3 regions of the Arthrobacter sp. UCD-GKA genome follow, and region 1 is predicted to be linked to each of the others. Evidence: riboswitches for the same ligand, from Rfam matches in the RefSeq annotation. Region 1 holds a riboswitch; each other region holds the start of a gene.
The links. A riboswitch is a leader RNA that binds a small molecule or an ion and turns the genes downstream of it on or off. The one in region 1 is predicted to bind S-adenosylmethionine.

Region 1 (6,312 bases):
TCGCGAACTTCCTACTTTTTGCCCCTCGGGCTCCTTGCATTGTCCCTGCGCTGGAGGAATGCCGCGGGCGTGGCCGCCGGGGCGGGCCTGGTCCTGGAGATCGCCCAGTACCCCCATGGCATGGGGAGCTCGGACGCCACCGACCTTGTCGCCAACACCGCCGGCGGCCTGGCCGGGACCGGCATTTTCGCCCTGGTGCGCCGCCGGCTGCGGGCCCGGACCTCCCACGTCACGACCAGGGTCTGCTCGATCGGGACCGAGTTCGCCCTGCTTCTGACCGGGATTTTCGTTGCCCCTCCCCTTCACCATGCGCCACCGCGGGATGTCGAGGGAGGACCCTTCACACCGGCCGGGGATCACACCCGGGGAATTGATCGGCGCCTCCCGAGTGCCACGGCCACGGGGGGCGTGGCAACATGTCCTAGCGCGAAGCGGCCGGCACCAGCGTCCAGGTCACCACGGCTTCCTCGCCCGTGGGGTTGAGCCAGCTGTGCGGTTCCCGGCCCGGGAAGGTCACGGTGTCCCCCGCATTGAGGTCAAAGCGCTCGTTGGCGAAGATCAGCACGAAGCGCCCGGACAGCACGTGGAGCACCTCGACCTCGCAATCCACCGCGTATAGCTCCTTCTCGCCCTCGCCGCGCGGGGCGATGACCGCCCGAATGACCTGCAGGCGCCGCTCGGAGCGGGCCGTCACCAATTGCTCGACGATGCCTTCGCCGCCCAGGGAGATCCGCGGGGCCTCGGCGAGGCGCACCACGTGGGTGTCCGGCGCCGTGAAAAGCTCGCCGACCTCCATCGAGAGCACCTGGCACAGGGTCACCAGCGAGGCGACCGAGGGGCTGGTCAGGTCGCGTTCCACCCGGGAAAGGAAGCCCTTGGTCAGGCCCGTGGAATCGGCGACCTGGTCGATGGTCAGTCGTTGGGCGTGCCGCGCCGCACGGATCCGCGAACCGATGGCCAATGCGGCACTGCTGGGCTCGACGGGCAGGGCTTTCATGGGCAAGGTTCTCCAGGGGTGCTCAAAGAAATATTTGGTGTGTCCAGCTTAGGGCAATTGACGTGTAAGGCATCTCACATTAGCCTATGAGAAAACAAATGTTTACTAACAGGCATCATCTGCTGGCTGTTGGCCCCGCTCTCGAAGCAAAGGCACCCCCTCATGGAATTCATCAATGGCACCATCGTCGCCGTCTATCTGGCGGCCATGCTCATCTTCGGCTGGTGGGGCAAATCACGCACCAAGAACAGCAGCGACTACCTCGTCGCCGGCCGCCGGCTCGGCCCGTTCCTCTACACCGGGACCATGGCCGCGGTCGTCCTGGGCGGGGCATCCACCGTGGGCGGCGTCGGACTGGGCTACAAGTTCGGCATCTCCGGCATGTGGCTGGTCGTGGCGATCGGCGCCGGAGTCATCCTGCTCTCGCTGCTCTTCGCCCCGACCCTGCAGCGCCTGAAGATCTTCACGGTCTCGCAGATGCTCACCCTGCGCTACGGCAGCAAGTCGGCAACCAACACCTCGGGCATCGTCATGCTCGCCTACACGCTGATGCTCTGTGCCACCTCCACCAGCGCCTACGCAACGATCTTCGTGGTCCTCTTCGGCTGGGAACGCTGGATGGCCATCGCCATCGGCGGGGTCATCGTGGTCATCTACTCCACCATCGGCGGCATGTGGTCGATCACCCTGGCCGACCAGGTCCAGTTCGTCATCAAGACCGTGGGCATCTTCTTCCTGATGCTGCCCTTCGCGCTGAACGCCGCCGGCGGCATGTCCGGGATCCGCGAACGCGTCGGGGCCGAGTTCTTCAGCTTCACCGGCATCGGCGTGCAGACCATCATCACCTACTTCGTGGTCTACACCCTGGGCCTGCTCATCGGCCAGGACATCTGGCAGCGCGTCTTCACCGCCAAGACCCCGAAGGTGGCCCGCTGGGGCGGCACCACCGCCGGCATCTACTGCGTGCTCTACGGGGCCGCCGGCGCCATCATCGGCATGGCCGCCAAGGTCGCCCTGCCGGACATCATCGGTGCCGACACCAACAAGGACGTCGTCTACGCGGAGGTCGCCACGCAGCTGCTGCCCGTCGCGATCGGCGGACTGGTGCTGGCGGCGGCCGTTGCCGCGATGATGTCCACCGCCTCGGGCGCCTTGATCGCCGCTGCCACCGTGGCCCGCACCGATGTCACCCCGTTCGTGGCCAGCTGGTTCGGCAGGAACGTGCAGGTGAACACCAACGAAAACCCCGAGCACGACGTGCGCGCCAACCGCATCTGGGTGCTGCTGCTGGGCATTGTCTCGATCGTGCTGGCCATCATGGTCTCCGACGTGGTCGCGGCGCTGACCATCGCCTACGACATCCTGGTCGGCGGCCTGCTGGTGGCCATCATCGGCGGGTTGGTTTGGAAGCGCGGCAACGGATTGGGCGCCGCCGCCTCCATGGCAGCCGGAACCATCGTCACCCTGGGCACCATGATCACCCTGGAAATCCAGGCGGAGAACCGCTTCGACGGCATCTACGCCAACGAGCCGATCTACTACGGCCTTCTGGCCTCGGCGCTGACCTTCGTCGTGGTCTCGCTGCTCACCCGGCCCACCGCCGCGGCAGTGATCACCGGGTGGAACGCCCGGGTCGCCGGCCAGGGCGACGCCGAGGGCGCAGACCTCGAGCAGGTCGCCGGACACTAGGGCATATCCGCACCACCGCTGCCCCCCCTTGGCGCGCACCGCGTCGATGGGGGCCATCGCCCTTTTGGCCTGCCGCCATTCCCAACCGGACCCGGCGCTTCTAGGCTGGGGCCATGGACGATTTCAAGGACCACCTGGCGACCTACCTGACCAATTCCCGCGAGGCCATGCTCTGGAAGGCCCGGGGACTCAGCGACGGGGAAGCGACCCGGCCGATGGTGCCCACCGGCACCAACATCTTGGGCCTTGTCCAGCACCTGGCCTTCGTCGAGTACGGCTACTTCGTCCAATGCCTCGGCTTCACGATCGAGGACGAGTACTACGCGGCGCTGGCGGCCGATCCGGATGACAGCGCGGACATGTGGGTGTCGGCCGAGGTCCCCTGCGCCGAGGTCCTGGCCTTCTACCGGCGGGCCATCGAGGCGGCAAACCGCAACATCGCCGCGCTGTCCCTGGATGCCCCGGCAACCGTTCCGTGGTGGACCGGGGAACGGCGCCACACCACGCTCGGGCGGCTGATGCTGCACATGAACGTGGAAACCGCGCGCCATGCGGGGCACGCCGACATCCTGCGCGAGCTCATCGACGGGTCCACCGGGATGCGCCAGGACAACGACAGCATGCCGCCCTATGACGGCACTGCGTGGAACGATCTGCACAAAAAGATCCTGCGGGCCTCCGAATCGCGGTAATGTGGAACCCAGCTTCACGAGACGCGTCGGCAAGCTCCGACTCTAGGCGCGCACCAACCCCAGGTTCATGGGTGGTTCGGATGAAGAAGCGGCCGCGGTCCACTTGGCCCCGGCAAGAGCTAGTGAAAGGCCGTCCCGTACCGCCATGGCACCTTCCATCCCCGTCCTGCCCCTGCTTGATGTGCACCGCGCGGTGCTTCAGTTGCGGCTGCGCGGTTCCTGGCGCAGCTTCCACGTCGCGGACCCCGCCGCCCTGGCTGCGGCCCTGACCAACGCCGTGGCACCGCCGAGGTGGGAAGAGGCCTCCTCAACGCTCACGGTGCGGGTGCCGGAAGCGGGAAACAGCGCTGGTGGGGCCAGAATTTTTAGCCTCAGCGAATTCTCTCGGACCCTTCCGAACGCTACACTCGTGGGTTGAAGGGGAGTAGTTCCCAGCCCCGCCGGCAACGGCGGGACAGCGGTGCGTCGACATACTGGTTACAACGTTGTAACCCGGCAATCCACCCAGGGCCAGAGGCGGCAACGCCGGGTCCGGGCGAACGAGACCTTCGGTCCACACACTGGTGGCCCGAGGTCCAACGCACCCCAGAAACAATCCCGCTGGGCCTCCCCATCGCATGGCCTCCCGAGGCCGTGAACGCCCACACGAGGATGAGAGCATGACGCCGCAAGCGCCGACCCCCACCCCAGCCCAAATCAGACGATGGCGCAAGTACCTGGCCGACGAAGTCGCCGAGGGCGCGGTCTACCGCGAACTGGCCAACAAGCGCCACGGCGAGGAACGCGCGGTCCTGCTGGGACTGGCCGAGGCCGAAACCCGCCACGAGGAACACTGGCGGGCACTGCTGGGCGAGCATGCCGGCAAGGCCATGAGCCCCTCGATCCGCCGCACCATGCTCCGCTTCCTGGCCCGGCACTTCGGCTCCGTCTTCGTCCTGGCCCTGGCCCAGCGCGCCGAGGGCAACTCCCCCTACGCCGGGGACACCGACGCCAGCCGCCAGATGGCCGCCGACGAGCTGGTCCACGAAGAGGTCGTGCGCGGCCTGGCCACCCGGGGCCGCAACCAGCTCTCGGGCAACTTCCGCGCCGCGGTCTTCGGCGCCAACGACGGCCTGGTCTCCAACCTCGCCCTGGTCATGGGCATCGGTGCCACCGGGGTTGCCACCTCGATGGTGCTCTTCTCCGGCATTGCCGGCCTGTTGGCCGGCGCCTTGTCGATGGCCGCCGGCGAGTACGTCTCGGTGCGATCCCAGCGCGAACTGCTCTCCGCATCCAAGCCCACACAGGTGACCCTGGCCGCCGCCCCGGACCTGGATCTGGACGCCAACGAACTGGTGCTGGTCTACAAGGCCCGCGGCATGAGCGACGAGGATGCGGCCCACCGCGCCGCCGAACGCATGGGCATCTACTCCTGCGACTGCAACCCCTCGCTGTCGCTGCAGCCGGAGCTGGCCGACATCGCCGAGGCCCAAGAACACGAGGAAATCGGTTCGGCCATGGGCGCGGCCTCCTCGTCCTTCTGCTTCTTCGCCTCCGGTGCGGTGATCCCGATCCTGCCGTTCATCTTCGGCATGGGCGGCACCCCTGCCATTCTGCTCTCCGCCGTGCTGGTGGGCATCGCCCTGTTGCTCACCGGCGGGGTGGTCGGTCTGCTCTCCGGCGCCTCCCCGACCAAGCGCGGACTGCGCCAGCTGGCCATCGGCCTGGGCGCCGCGGGCATCACCTATGCCCTCGGCTTGCTCTTCGGCGGGTCCGTGGCCTAGCGGTCCACTTGAAAAGCGACGGCAGGGTGCCGCCATCTCCCGGAATCAGGGATTTGGCGGCACCCTGTTTCTTTGCAGCCCGCAGGTTGGAGTGATCCGCGTAGGCTAGCAGGCCATGACTAGAACTAGAACATATTTCCGACTTACGATTCCAGTGGGATGGGATCGGGCGTAAAATTGGGCTATGGCTGGTGAAGTCCCGGCTTGTCCTCGTGGACATCCGGATGGTCGGATTGCGCGTGACGGCATCCAACTGGATGGCGGGCGGCCCCGGAAGGGCATGCGGTGCATCCTCCCGGGAGGCTCCTGTCGCGGCCTCCTCGGTGTTGTCAGCAGGACCTGCACAAACGTTGAGACCCGTGTTGAATGCGAGAACCACCTGGCCCCTCACTGGGGGTCGGTTATGCCGGCACAGTTTGAGTATTTGATTCGGGAGATGAAGCGCAGTTGCCGTGAAGACCGGAGCAACGCGAACAGCCACTGGTACCCGGCAGCCCAACTCAGGTTGCACACCGATTCTGACGAAAAATCCGTCGATCTCATCCCACAGGAATCGTGAGTAGGACGCATTTTCTAAATTTCTTGAACAGCTGTTTCAATTGTAGGTCTCTAGTTCTACAATGGAGGTATGGCAACGACGTCATCGAGCGGCTTCCCTTCCGCCGGCACCACCACCGGTGGCGCCAGCAGGAATCTGGGCTACGAAGCGCTGCTGGACGACGGGGCGGACATGGACGCACTGGTTGCCGAACACCTGGCCCGCACCGGCACCGCCGGGATCCTGTCCCTGGCCGCCGCGGTGAACGAGGCCCCGGTGCTGACCGGTACCCATGAGGCGGTGGCTGCGGTTGGCGCCCTGGAAACCTTGAAATGCGCCGCCACGGCGAAGCAGGCCGACCACAGTGTCGCCTACCAGGACGCCCTCATCGCCGACCGGCAGCGCGCCGGGGTCAGGGAGAAGAACCCCGCGTGGGGCTCCGGCGGGGACGTTGCCCTGGCGATGCGCTTGTCCCCGTGGAGCGGAACCAAACGCACCAACGATTACCGGATCCTCGCCGAAGACCTTCACCGCTGCCATCAGGGACTGCGCCAAGGCATCTTGACTTGGGACCAGGCACACGTGGTCATCAGCGGCACCCGGAACCTCAAGATCGAAACCCGGAGAATGATC
Region 2 (6,312 bases), on a different contig from region 1:
CTGGTTTGCAGCTGGTGCGCGTGTCCGTGGATCACCACCGACCAGGCTTCGTCGGAGAGGATTCCGTCGGCCTCGAAGGCCACGGAATCGTGCACAGTCAGCGCCGCAAGCTTTTCGCCGGGAGCCGTGCGGATGTATATGGTCTTGCCCACCAGGCCGAAGTTGAGAGGGAAGATATCGACGGCGCCGCCCACCGCGGTGGCCAGTCGGCCGTGGGAAGTCCTCTCGAGCAGGCTCCAGGCCTGCTCTTCGGTCAGCATCAGTACGGGTTCATCTGCATCATGGTCAAACATCATGTCTCCATAATTCTACGAATTGTAGAAAAATACCAGAGGTGGCGACGGCCAGGTGAACTTTCCGGCAACGGGACTCAATTCATCCTTTCGATCCACTCCAGGTCCCCGGCTCATGAAAGACTGGGTTTCATGGTCAAGGAAACAGGAGCCGAACGCGCCCGGCACATCGCCGCACGCTTCGAGGACCGCGCCCTGGAACTGCGCGCAGCACGGGCCCACGAGCGCGGCCTGGTGCCCACCGTCCTGCCCTACACCGGCTACGGGCTCTCGGACCCGGCCAACGGCTGGGTCCGCATCTTCGCCCGCCTGGTGCTGGCCAAGCCCGGCGCGTTCGATGCCGGGCGCCACCGCGCCAAGGTCATCGCCGACGGGGTGCGCGGCTGGCGGAACTTCATTTCCCCGATCGTCCCGCACGGGCAGCTCGAAGTGCACATCAACGGCGAACGCTTTGCCGTGCAGGCCGACCGCGGGGGAGTGCTCGATGTCAAGGTCGCCGCCACGCTGGCACCGGGCTGGCACGAGATCACCCTGCACACCGAGGGTTCCGTGGCCGTGGCCGCCCCGGTCATGATGGTCGACGCGGCCGCCGAGTTCGGGTTGCTCTCCGACGTGGACGACACCATCGTGGTCACCGCGCTGCCACGCCCGCTGCTGGCCGCCTGGAATTCCTTCGTCCTGTCCGAGCACGCCCGGCTGGCCACCCCGGGGATGCCGGTGATGATGGAAAAGCTGATGCGCGACAAGCCCGGCGCACCCACCTTCTACCTGTCCACCGGCGCCTGGAACGTCGCCCAGACGCTCACCCGCTTCCTCTCGCGCAACCTCTACCCGCAGGGCCCGCTGCTGCTGACCGACTGGGGACCCACCGACAGGGGCTGGTTCCGGTCGGGCATGCAGCACAAGGCCGACCAGCTGCGCCGCCTGGCCAACGAGTTCCCGGGCCTGAAGTGGCTGCTGATCGGGGACGACGGCCAACACGACCCCTACCTCTACGCCGAATTCGCCAGGCGCTACCCCGACCACGTCGCGGCGATCGTGATCCGCCAGCTGACCCCCTCGGAGGCCGTGCTCGCAGGCGGGCGCAGCCAGGGGATCCTGAATTCCACCCCGGGGGTGCCGTGGGTGTACGAACCCGACGGGGCGCGCATCGCTGAAAAACTTCAGGCGTTGGGCCTCATCAGCCCCGACGCCGAGCCGGGGCCGGGGAAGTGAACGAACCCAAGCTCCGCGTCGAGGTCCCCATGCGCTGGGGAGACATGGACGCGTACGGCCACATCAACAACGTGAACCTGGTCCGCATGATGGAAGAGGCACGCATCGCCGGGTTCGGCGTGCCCGGCGGCACCGGCAAGCCCGGGATCGAGCCGATGGTCGACCTGTTCTCCGCGGTCCCGGAAAACACCCAGATCCTGGTGGTCGAGCACCGGGTGCGCTACGTCAAGCCGCTGGATTACCGCAACGTACCGGCGCACGTGGATCTGTGGATCAGTGCCATCAAGGCCGCAAGCTTCGACATCTGCTACGAATTCCACGATCCGGTCGACGGCGGGGTGTGCGTACGCGCCGCCACGACCCTGGCGTTCTTTTCCGTCGAGACCCAACGGCTGCTGCGGCTTTCCGCGGAAAACAAGGAAGCAATGGCCCGCTTCGGGGCCGAGCCGATCTTCCGCTAGGAACGCTGCAGCTCGGCCGTCAACGCGTCGAAGTCGCGGGCCAGGGCCTCGTCGCGCTCGAAGCTGCACGGTTCAAGCGGCTCGGTGCTGAAGGAGAAGTAACCCAGCCCCGCGCTGCGCCGTGGGTCGGCCGGAAGCGCGAGCGCCTTGTTGTGGAAATTCACCCGGCCCAGCGAGACACCCTCGGGACGGGCGGGGGCAATGCGCAGGAGATGCGCGATCACCGGAAGGTCGTGGGTGAAGACCTGGTGGTGCGCCCCGCCGGCAAAGACATGCAGCGTGAGCCCCTGGACGGGGGAAACCATGACCTCCACGTCGGCCGGAACCCACAGGGTGGGTCGGGCCATCAGGGACTTGACCGCCCGCGGATTGGTGCGGTGGCCGGGGTGGAAGGACGTACAGGATCCGGACGGGCATGGCTGGTTGCGCAAGGGATGGCGCCTTTCGTGTGCTCTTGTCCCCGGGGCGGTTGCCGCCAAGGACCGCTTCGTCATCCGAACCACCCGTGAAGCATGGGGTTGGTGTGTCGCCGGGTCGGAGCCCATATCTGGCGCGCATCTCGTGAAGCTGGTTTCATCGTACCAAAACCGGGCTGAAGATTTAGGGTGAAGGTATGAGACTGATCTTGATCCGCCACGGGCAGACCGCCTCGAACGTGGCGCAGGCCCTGGACACCGCAGCCCCCGGGGCGCCCCTGGATGAGACCGGGATTGCGCAGGCGCAGGCGCTGGTGGAGCGGTTGGGTGCCGAAGGGCAGGGCGTCAACGCGGTGTATTCCTCGACGTTGCTGCGCGCCAGGATGACGGCCGGTCCGTTGGCGCAAGCCCGCGGCCTGGAAGTGGCCGAGCATGCCGGGCTCACCGAGATCTCCGCCGGCGAACTGGAAATGCGCACCGACCGCGACGCCCAATTGGCCTACCGTGACGTGTTCTTCCGCTGGCTCTCGGGCGACCTTTCGGCCCGGGTCCCCGGCGGCGAGGACGCCCGCACCGCCCTGGATCGCTTCGACGCGGTCATCGAAGGGGCCAAGAACGCTGGGACCGGAAAGCTGGTGGTGGTCAGCCACGCGGCCATGCTGGTGACCTGGCTTGCGTCCCGGAGCGCAAACTTCGACTCCAAGCTGCTGGCCCCCGTGCCGTTGGCCAACACCGGTGTAGTGACCCTGGAGAATGCGACGGGATCGAGTTGGAGGCTGCGCAGCTGGCAGGGCCGGCACCTGGACTAACGGCATTTTTTTGGGGACCGGGACCGCTTGTGCAGCGTGCCGGGTCTCGGGCACATGACGCGGGCATTGGCTAAGCAGGGGCTTGGTCGATTAGGCTAGGCTTATCTTCCCTAATCCACAAAGGCGGTAATTGGTGAGCATCCAGCGTTCGGCACGTCCGGTTCGGCCCCAGGTTGTCCTCGAGGTTTTGGCCAGCGAGCAACTGTCCCGGCACATGATGAGACTGACCTTCGGTGGTCCGGGATTCGTGGATTTCCAGGACAAGGCGGTGTCGGACCGCTACGTGAAGATCCTCTTCGCCAAGCCCGAGCTCGGACTGGTGCCCCCGTACGACCTGGATGCCTTGCGTGAACAGTTGGCCCCGGAGGACTTCCCGGTACGGCGCACCTACACGCTGCGCCACGTGGACCTCGAAGCCCAAACCGTGCAGATCGACTTCGTCATTCACGGCGACCAGGGATTGGCCGGCCCATGGGCGCAGAACGCCAAGATCGGCGACCAGATCTGCTTCAACAGCCCCGGCGGGCTCTACACGCCGAACCCGGAATTCGACCGGCACCTGCTCATCGGCGACGAGACGGCGCTTCCGGCGATTTCCGCCGCCGTCGAGGACATGACCCAGGAGATGGTTGGTGACATCTACCTCGAGGTATCCGGTCCCGAGGACGAGGTCCAGCTGGATGTGCCGACCGGAGTTACCGTGCACTGGCTGCACCGGGGCGGGTACTTCACCCCGGAAAACACCAAGCTCGAGGAAACCGTACGCAACGCGCAATGGCACGAAGGCAGTGTCCAGGTCTTTGCCCACGGCGAGCGGGAGACCATGAAGTCGCTGCGGGCCTACCTCAATGGCGAGCGCGGCGTGGACCGCCGGGCCATGTCGTTGTCGGCCTACTGGGCCTATGGCCGAGCCGAGGATGAGTTCCAGGCCGAGAAGAAGACTCCCGTCGGGCAGATCTTCCCCGAGGCGCTTAGCGCCTAGCGAAGTTTCGGGCCGGGGCCACGCGGACCCGCCCGTCGACCGGATCGATCCTTGTGTCGATCCGGGTGCCGTACACCTGGGAGAGCAGCGCGCCGCGGGCCACATCCGCAACTTCGCCCTGGGCCACGATGCGGCCGGCATCCAGCATGATGAGCCGGTCTGCGTAGGCCGCTGCCGCATCAAGGTCGTGCAGCACCGCCACCACGGCATGGCCCTCGCGGGCCAGCTCGCGGGCGATCTGCAGGGTGGACTCGGCGTGCTTGATGTCCATGGCCGCCACCGGTTCATCGAGCATCACCACCCCGGCCCGCTGGGCCAGCACCCGGGCGAACGCCGTGCGCTGGCGCTCGCCGCCGGAGAGGGTGGTGACGGTGCGTCCGGCCAACCCGTCCAGTTCCGTGCGTGCCAGAGCGGCATCGATGGCGTGCTCGTCCTCCGCGCCCTGTGGCGTGTTGCGCCAGGGGGTGCGCCCGAATCGGACGACCTCGGCGACGCTGAATCCGAAGGCCACGTGCGAGTCCTGGCCCATGACCGAACGCAGCCGACCGGCCTGCGCCGCACCCCAGGAACGCAACGGCTTTCCGGCCAGTTCGATGCTTCCGGCATCGGGGCGCAACGATCCGGCCAGCAGCGAGAGCAACGTGGACTTCCCGGCCCCGTTGGGCCCGATGACCACGCAGAGTTCCCCGGCATGCAGCCGCACATCCAGCGGGTGGATGACCAGTTTCCCCTTGATCGAGTAGGAAATGTTCTCGGCCTGAAGCAGGGGATTCACAGGACACCTTGTTGCTTGAGCGTGGTTCGCAAGAGGATGAAGAACACCGGGCCGCCGACGAGCGCGGTGAAGATGCCGATGGGCAGGTCCGCGTAGGGGATCGCGGTGCGGGAGACCAGGTCGGCGACGGCCAGCAACAACGAACCGCCGAGCGCCGAGAGCGGCAGCAGCGAGCGGTGCGAGGGCCCGGTGAACAAGCGCAGGGCGTGGGGAACGATCAGCCCCACGAACCCGATCATTCCCGCGTGGGCGACGGCCGCACTGGTGAGCAGCGCCACCGCGACGATCGACAGGACCCGGAGGCGTGGCACATTGACGCCGCTGTGGGAGGCCGCCGAATCGCCCAGCGCCAACAGGTCCAGCCGCGTTGCCAGCAGCAGGACCCCGAGGGCTGCCGGCACCACGATGCAGGCGGTGCTGGCCACCGCCGACCAGGTGGCGCCGTTGAGCGACCCCATCTGCCAAAAGATGACTTGTTCGCGGCTGGAGGTGTCGGCAACGAAGACCAGGAACGAGATCACGGCCCCGGCGACGGCGTTCACGGCGATGCCGGTGAGCACCAGGGTGAGCACCGCCGAGGCTCCGGACCCGCGGGCCAGCCAGTACACCAGCAACGTCACGGCCAGCCCCGAGGCGAAGGCCGCCGCCGGAAGGATGAACGGGGACGCGGTGCCCAGGCCCAGCACGATCACCGTGCAGGCGCCCACCGCGGCGCCCGACCCGATCCCGATGACCCCGGGTTCGGCCAGGGGGTTGGCGAAGACACCCTGCATCAGTGCACCTCCGAGGCCCAGGGCGCCGCCGACCAGCAGGCCCAGGACCAGGCGCGGGAAGCGCACGGTCCACAAGGTGGCATCCAGCAGTGCCGACTCCGGGGTGCCGGTGCCGGAGACCCCGTGCCAGAACCCGGCGAGCACCGCGGCCGGCGAGGCCGGAAACTGTCCGGAGCCGGCCGACAGCACCAATACCGCCAGCAATGCCGCCGACAGCGCGACCCCGGTGGCCCAGGCGCGCCCGCGGCGCGGAGAAGCACGGACGGCGGACGGGGCTGCCATTGCGGGCGGGGCGTCGGCCAGGGTTTGCTGGCTCACTTGCTGCCCTTGGTGTAGATGGTCTGTGCCAGCGCCAGCAGTGCGGACGGGGTGTTGGGCCCGTACGAGAGCAGCTGACCGTCCGGCGCGTCGATGATCCGCCGGTGCTGCCCGGCCTCGGTGTTGGCGACACCGGGTCGTTTGAGCAGTCCGTCGAGGCCTCCGGTGGACTCCAGCCCGTCGCTCATCATCAGGTACACCTGTGGGTCCAGTGCCGCCAGGGACTCCGCATTGGCCGGGCGGGACCCCTTCAACCCGGCACCGGCGGCT
Region 3 (6,312 bases), on a different contig from region 1:
TTCCTTTTTGGCACCGGCATCCTGGCCACCACCATCAACCTGGTGGTCAGCCTGGCGGCTTAAATGACGTGGGGAGGCGACACACCATAGGTGCGCCGCCTCCCCAACCGGCAGGGGCAATCCCTTGCTATTGCCTACTTGACCTCGGCGTTCGAGAACCGGTAGTTTGCCGCGCGGTGCGAGTCCTGCACGCGGTCGCCCTTGCCGAAGAGCTTGTTGCGCAGCGTGCCCTCGACGTATTCGGTCGGGTAGGCGCCTCGGGCCTGCAGCTCGGGAACGATGAACTCCACGATGTCCTCGAAGGTCCCCGGGGTGATGGCGTAGGCCAGGTTGAACCCGTCCACGTCGGTGTCCTCGACCCACTCGATGAGCTTGTCGGCAACCTCGGTCGGCGAGCCGACGGTGATCGGTCCGAAGCCGCCAACGCCCACCCACTCGGCAAGCTGGCGGATCGTCCACGGCTTGCCCGAATCCCCGCTGGCCTGCTGGAACATCGCCACGGAGGACTGGATGGCGTTGGACTTCACGTTGTCGCCGATGACGTCGTCCGGGCCGTAGGTGGACAGGTCGACGCCCATCCACCCGGAGATCAGTGCAAGGGCGCCGTCGATGTCGGCGTAGGACTTGTAGTCCTCGAACTTGGCTTGCGCGGCGGCGGAATCCACGTCCGTGATGATGGTCTGCATGGTGTAGATGCGCACGTCGTGGCGTCCACGGCCGGCCGCCTCGGCGGCGTCGCGGATCTTGGTGACCGTGGCCTTGAGCATGTCCTTGGTGGGGCAGGTGACGAAGACTGCCTCGGCATTTGCCGCGGCGAACTTCATGCCGCGCGAGGAGGTTCCGGCCTGGAAGATCACCGGGGTGCGCTGCGGGCTGGGCTCGGTGATGGCGATGCCCGGAACCTTGAAGTACTTGCCCTCGTGGTTGATGTCGTGGACCTTGGACGGGTCGGTGAAGACGCCGCGCTCGGCGTCGCGAACCACTGCGTCTTCTTCCCAGGAACCCTCGAGCAGCTTGTACACGACCTCGAGGTATTCGTCGGCGTGGTTGTAGCGCTCGTCGTGCTCAAGCTGGTCTGCCTGGCCCATGTTCCGGGCGGCGGAGGGCAGGTAGCCGGTCACCACGTTCCAACCGATGCGGCCCTTGGTCAGGTGGTCCAGGGTCGCCAGGCGGCGGGAGAAAGGATACGGGTGTTCGTAGGAGGTGCTGGCGGTGACGCCGAAGCCGAGGTTCTCGGTCACGGCGGCCATCGCGGAGACAAGCATGAGCGGGTCGTTGACCGGGACCTGGGCGCCGGTGCGCAGCGGCACCTCGTTCGAGCCGCCGAAGACGTCGTAGGTGCCCAGCACATCGGCGATGAAGATGCCGTCGAACTTGCCCTTTTCCAGGGTCTTGGCCAGGTCGGTCCAGTAGGACAGGTCCTTGTAGCTGGCGGACTGGTCCTTGGGGTGCTTCCACAATCCCGGGGACTGGTGTCCGACGCAGTTCATGTCGAAGGCGTTGAAGCGGATCTGGCGGGGGGCGGGCGTCGTGCTCATGTTTGTCCTTCGCGAGGTGTTGGGTGGTGGCGGATCCGGTAGTGCACGGACCAAGTCGTTGGATTGGGGGTGCTGGCGCCTTAGGGGACGCCGGTTGCCTGGGCGGCACCCACGTCGCCAATGGCGTTCAGCTGCTGGGGCGCCGTGCCGTTGACCTCGTAGTCGCCGATGATGCGCGACTTGTAGATCGCCGGGTTGTGGGTGGCCACGGTCCGGGCATTGCGCCAGTGCCGATCGAGGTTGCAGCTCGTGGCGGTTGCCGAGGCTCCCAGACCGTCAAAGAGCTTGGTCGCCGCGGAGAGCGCCAGCGGCTGCACGATGGCCTGGGCACGGTCCGCCGAGAGCTCGCAGACCGCGAACCGCTCGGCCGCGCTCAGCGACGCGTCGGCCAGGGCCACCTCGATCTCCGCGACCGCGGCCAGGACGATGGAGTCCACGGCGAACGCCGTACCGGAAATCTCCCCGACCAGCTGCAGCACCTGCGGTTCCTCGCGCACCGGAACGCCTGTTCCGGTGCTGAAGGATCGGGTGCGGGCCTGGACCGCGGAACGCACGTCGTTGAGTGCCGCGCGCGTGATCCCGGCCTGGACCGCCAGGAGCACCAACTGGAAGATCGCGGATTCAGGATCGTTGATCTGCTGCTCCTCGGGAAGGACCGAGTCCACCGGGACGTTCTCGAACGTGGTCGACCCGGTTCCGGTGAGCTGCTGGCCGAAGCCGTTCCAATCGTCAAAGATCTTGACCCCGGAGTGCTGGGTGGAGACGACGGCGATCTGCCGTCCGGCCCGGGTCGGATGAGCCGCAGCGACGGCGACCCAGTCGGCGTAGATGGTGCCGGTGCAATAGTATTTTTCGCCGTTGAGGATCCAGCGCTCGCCATTCTTGGCAATGGTCGTGTTCAGCGTGCCCAACCGGTTCCCGCCGCGCTCGGTGTAGGCGTTGCCGACGATCTGCCCGGCGGCAATGCGCTCGACCCAGCGGTGCCGCTGGGTGACGTCTTCGAGTTGCAGCACGGATTCCACGAAGCCGATGTGCGAACGCCACAGGTGCGCGACCTGCGAATCGGCCTCGCCCAGTTCGATCAGCAGGCGGAACAAGTCCAGCAGGCTGGCCCCGAAGCCGCCCTCGGCCACCGGGATGCGCAGGGCACCGAAGCGCTCGCGGTTGAGCCAGCCGACAGGCTCGAAGGGAAGGGTCCTGTTCGCGTCGCGCTCGCTGGCCCCGGCAGCGATCTTGGCGAATACCGGGCGGAAGATCGCCGCCAGTTCATCGTAGCGCCCGTCCTTGGGGACTCCGGGGGTGAGCTTGAGCAGGTGCCTGGCAGGGGTGTTACCGGTGAACGCGTCAAGATTGACGGCCCCGAAAATGTCCGGATCCGCTTCGACATTGTGTGCATCGTTGAAAGACTCGACAGCCATGAATTCTCTCCATCGGTTCTGGCGTGAGCACCTACCGCCCAATTAAGGGGAGGGGTTGCTGCGGCGTCATCGAGCCAGATCTCTCGGCCGCTCTGGATGGTTGTTGGTCATATTTCTACACGTCGACGCTGGGCGGTGACAACCCGGATCGTCACACTTGACGGGTGCGTCACACGGCAAAACGCGATTCCCGGGCCGTCGAGGGACGGGAGGAGCACCGGCGCACCGCCATTCCGCCAGCCATTCGTTCGACGGCGGCGGAAACATTGCTGGAGGCGCCGGCACCGAATGCCCCGCATGCCCACTGGCCCGCAAGTGCGCGAGTTCCCGGGGTCTACGCCGATGATCCCGAGTACCGTACCAGTTGCCTGAATCCCCCAAGTCCCACAAGTTGAATGAGTGAAATAGCCGTAATTTTCCGTAGATCATTCGACGTGCGGCCGTTAAATTCCTCCTCGTCGAACATTCCGTCACATTACGTCGGGCTTGCTCCCGTGACGCCACATCGACTTTGATGGAGGTCATACACCCATCCCGAGCGGCCGAGAGATCTGGCTCTATGACGCCGCAGCAACCACCTCTTTGAGACCGGTGCTACCGCCAGGTCCGATGGAGAGATCATGACTTCCACGCTTGACCACCCCACGTTTGTCGCACCGACAAGCGTTTCCAGCACCGCGCTTCGAGTGACATTCCAGGGCGTTGGCCGCAGCTTCGACGGTCGCGAGGTGCTGCGCGACGTCGACCTCGAGGTCACCCCCGGAGAGGTTGTGGCAATCCTCGGCCCCAGCGGCTGCGGCAAGTCCACCTTGCTCCGATCCGTGTCCGGGCTAGACCAGCCATCTGCGGGGCGGGTACTGATCGACGGCACCGCCGTCAACGGACTGGACACCCGCTGTGCGGTGGCCTTCCAGGAGCCGCGCCTGCTGCCATGGCAATCCGTGGCACGGAACATTTCCCTGGGCCTTCCCCAGGGAACCGACCGGGCAAGCGGATCCGCTCGCGTGGCCGAACTCCTCGAACTTGTTGAGCTCGAAGCGCACAGCGATTTGCGCCCGAGGGAAATCTCCGGCGGCATGGCCCAGCGCGCCTCGCTCGCCCGTGCCCTGGCCCGACGCCCCGGCGTCCTCCTCCTGGATGAACCGTTCGGTGCCCTGGATGCATTGACCCGCTTGAAGATGCAGGATCTCCTTCTGGACATCCACGGCGCTTACCCGACCACTGTCTTGCTGGTCACCCACGATGTTGACGAGGCACTCCAGCTGGCCGACCGCATCGTGGTGCTGGGGCGCCCGGACGGTGCAACGGCCGCAACCGTCACCCAGCTCCTCACGGTCCCGGGGGCACGTCCGCGAATCCGCAACGACGAAGCACTTGGCCGAATGCGCAGCTCGCTTCTTGCATCGCTCGGCGTTGACGCACACCGCCACTGATCCGGCACCCAGGCACCGCCACTTCGCTTCACATCACTCGCATCTCTTGAACGACCGTCCTTCTTGGCGTGCGTTCACCCACTCAAGGAATTCACCCATGAACCGAAACTTCTTCTCACGCCGCACCCTCATTGCCACCACCGCCCTGGCGGCTGCAACCGCGTTGCTGACCGGTTGCGCCGGCGAAGGCTCCGGCGCAGCCAGCGCCAAGGAAGCCACGACCCTCAACATCGACTTCGCCACCTACAACCCGTTGTCCCTAGTACTCAAGGACAAGGGATGGTTGGAAGCCGCGCTGAAGGACCAGGGCGTCACCGTCAACTGGGTGCAGTCGGCCGGCTCGAACAAGGCCAACGAAGCGCTTCGCGCGGGGGCAATCGACGTGGGATCCACCGCGGGCTCCGCCGCTCTGCTGGCCCGGTCCAACGGTTCCCCGATCAAGACCATCGACATCTATTCGCAGCCCGAATGGGCCGCCTTGGTCGTTGCCAAGGACTCACCCATCAAGGAAGTAAGCGAGCTCAAGGGCAAGTCGGTCGCCGCCACCAAGGGCACCGATCCTTACTTCTTCTTGCTGCAGGCCCTGGAACAGGCAGGCCTTGGCCCGGACGATGTGACCGTGGAGAACCTCCAGCACGCCGATGGCCGCGCCGCCTTGGAGAACGGTTCCGTGGATGCTTGGAGCGGATTGGACCCGATCATGGCCGGCGCGGAGGAGAACGGCGCCACCTTGATCTACCGCAACCTGGATTTCAACACCTACGGTGCCTTGAACGCGACCGAATCCTTCCTTAAGGATTCGCCGGAAATCGCCCAGGTCGTGGTGGACTCCTACGAAAAGGCCCGCGCATGGGCGGCCGAGAACCAGGAGGAGACCGCGACGATCCTCGCCGACGTGGCGGGGCTGGAAACACCGGTTGCCGAAAAGGTGATCCTCGAGCGCTCCAACCTTGATGTCTCCGCGGTGCCCGGCCAAAAGCTGGTAGACGTCTTGGCTGTCGTTGGACCGATTTTTGTCGAGACCGGCGATGTCGCCAACCAGGCCGCGGTCGACAAGGCCTTGGGTTCGCTCATCGATGATTCCTTCGCCAAGAAGGCCGACGCCTCAAAGGTCAAGGGTTCGTAATGTCGACAGATTTGTCCCTCGACACCAGGGAAGCGACGCCGGCCGACACCTCCAAGCCCCGGATCCCGGGCTCGGCCCTGGGGCGGTTCGGGCTCGGCGCAGTGGTGCCCCTTCTTGTCCTTGCCCTGTGGCAAAGCGCCACCTCCCTCGGCTGGGTCACCTCCGCGCAGCTCCCGTCCCCCGCTTCAGTGTATTCGGCCGCGGTGGACCTGATTGGGCGCGGGGAACTTGGCACACACATCGGCATCTCCACCCAACGCGTCTTGGTGGGCTTCGCCATCGGTGCGGTGCTTGGGCTTGGCTTTGGCGCTTTGGTGGGGCTCTCGCGGCTCGCCGACGCCTTGCTTGGCCCGACCATCGGGGCCTTCCGCGCGGTGCCGTCGTTGGCCTGGGTTCCCCTGCTGATCCTGTGGATGAAGATCGGTGAGGATTCGAAAATCACGCTGATTGCCATCGGAGCCTTCTTCCCGGTGTTCACCACCGTTTACCTGGCGCTGCGCCATGTGGACAAGAACCTGATCGAAGCCGGACGTGCCTTCGGCCTCAAGGGGATCAAGTTGCTGACCACCATCCAGCTTCCGGCCGTGGTTCCTGCAATATTTTCCGGCCTCCGGCTCGCCCTGGCACAAGCATGGCTTTTCCTGGTGGCCGCGGAACTTATCGCATCGTCCATGGGACTTGGCTTCCTGCTCACCGATTCACAGAACAACGGCCGGATCGACAGACTGATCCTGGCGATCATCCTGCTGGCTGTGATCGGCAAGGCCACCGATGCACTGGTGGGCTTGGCCGAACGC

Region 2: linked by a shared signal. The riboswitch ahead of BLJ79_RS17585 (hypothetical protein) and the one ahead of BLJ79_RS23080 (hypothetical protein) in region 1 are both predicted to bind S-adenosylmethionine.
Region 3: linked by a shared signal. The riboswitch ahead of BLJ79_RS10385 (acyl-CoA dehydrogenase family protein) and the one ahead of BLJ79_RS23080 (hypothetical protein) in region 1 are both predicted to bind S-adenosylmethionine.

The regions. Positions count from the first base shown of each region.
Region 1 covers NZ_MOLR01000013.1:57,021-63,332, forward strand. Annotated here, with positions in the region: gene BLJ79_RS23980 (VanZ family protein) at 19-483, shown strand; gene BLJ79_RS18875 (helix-turn-helix domain-containing protein) at 422-997, opposite strand; gene BLJ79_RS18880 (sodium:solute symporter family protein) at 1,160-2,686, shown strand; gene BLJ79_RS18885 (DinB family protein) at 2,800-3,378, shown strand; SAM riboswitch class IV at 3,391-3,503, shown strand; gene BLJ79_RS23080 (hypothetical protein) at 3,524-3,796, shown strand; gene BLJ79_RS18890 (VIT1/CCC1 transporter family protein) at 4,038-5,141, shown strand; gene BLJ79_RS18895 (DUF222 domain-containing protein) at 5,770-6,312, shown strand, end outside.
Region 2 covers NZ_MOLR01000010.1:205,190-211,501, reverse strand. Annotated here, with positions in the region: gene BLJ79_RS17600 (pyridoxamine 5'-phosphate oxidase family protein) at 1-296, opposite strand, end outside; gene BLJ79_RS17595 (App1 family protein phosphatidate phosphatase) at 426-1,508, shown strand; gene BLJ79_RS17590 (acyl-CoA thioesterase) at 1,538-1,969, shown strand; gene BLJ79_RS17585 (hypothetical protein) at 1,966-2,400, opposite strand; SAM riboswitch class IV at 2,415-2,536, opposite strand; gene BLJ79_RS17580 (histidine phosphatase family protein) at 2,583-3,194, shown strand; gene BLJ79_RS17575 (siderophore-interacting protein) at 3,328-4,176, shown strand; gene BLJ79_RS17570 (heme ABC transporter ATP-binding protein) at 4,166-4,951, opposite strand; gene BLJ79_RS17565 (FecCD family ABC transporter permease) at 4,948-6,042, opposite strand; gene BLJ79_RS17560 (heme/hemin ABC transporter substrate-binding protein) at 6,039-6,312, opposite strand, start outside.
Region 3 covers NZ_MOLR01000005.1:157,791-164,102, reverse strand. Annotated here, with positions in the region: gene BLJ79_RS10395 (DUF1345 domain-containing protein) at 1-63, shown strand, start outside; gene BLJ79_RS10390 (LLM class flavin-dependent oxidoreductase) at 135-1,538, opposite strand; gene BLJ79_RS10385 (acyl-CoA dehydrogenase family protein) at 1,619-2,956, opposite strand; SAM riboswitch class I at 2,963-3,059, opposite strand; SAM riboswitch class I at 3,483-3,572, shown strand; gene BLJ79_RS10380 (ABC transporter ATP-binding protein) at 3,577-4,389, shown strand; gene BLJ79_RS10375 (aliphatic sulfonate ABC transporter substrate-binding protein) at 4,487-5,515, shown strand; gene BLJ79_RS10370 (ABC transporter permease) at 5,515-6,312, shown strand, end outside.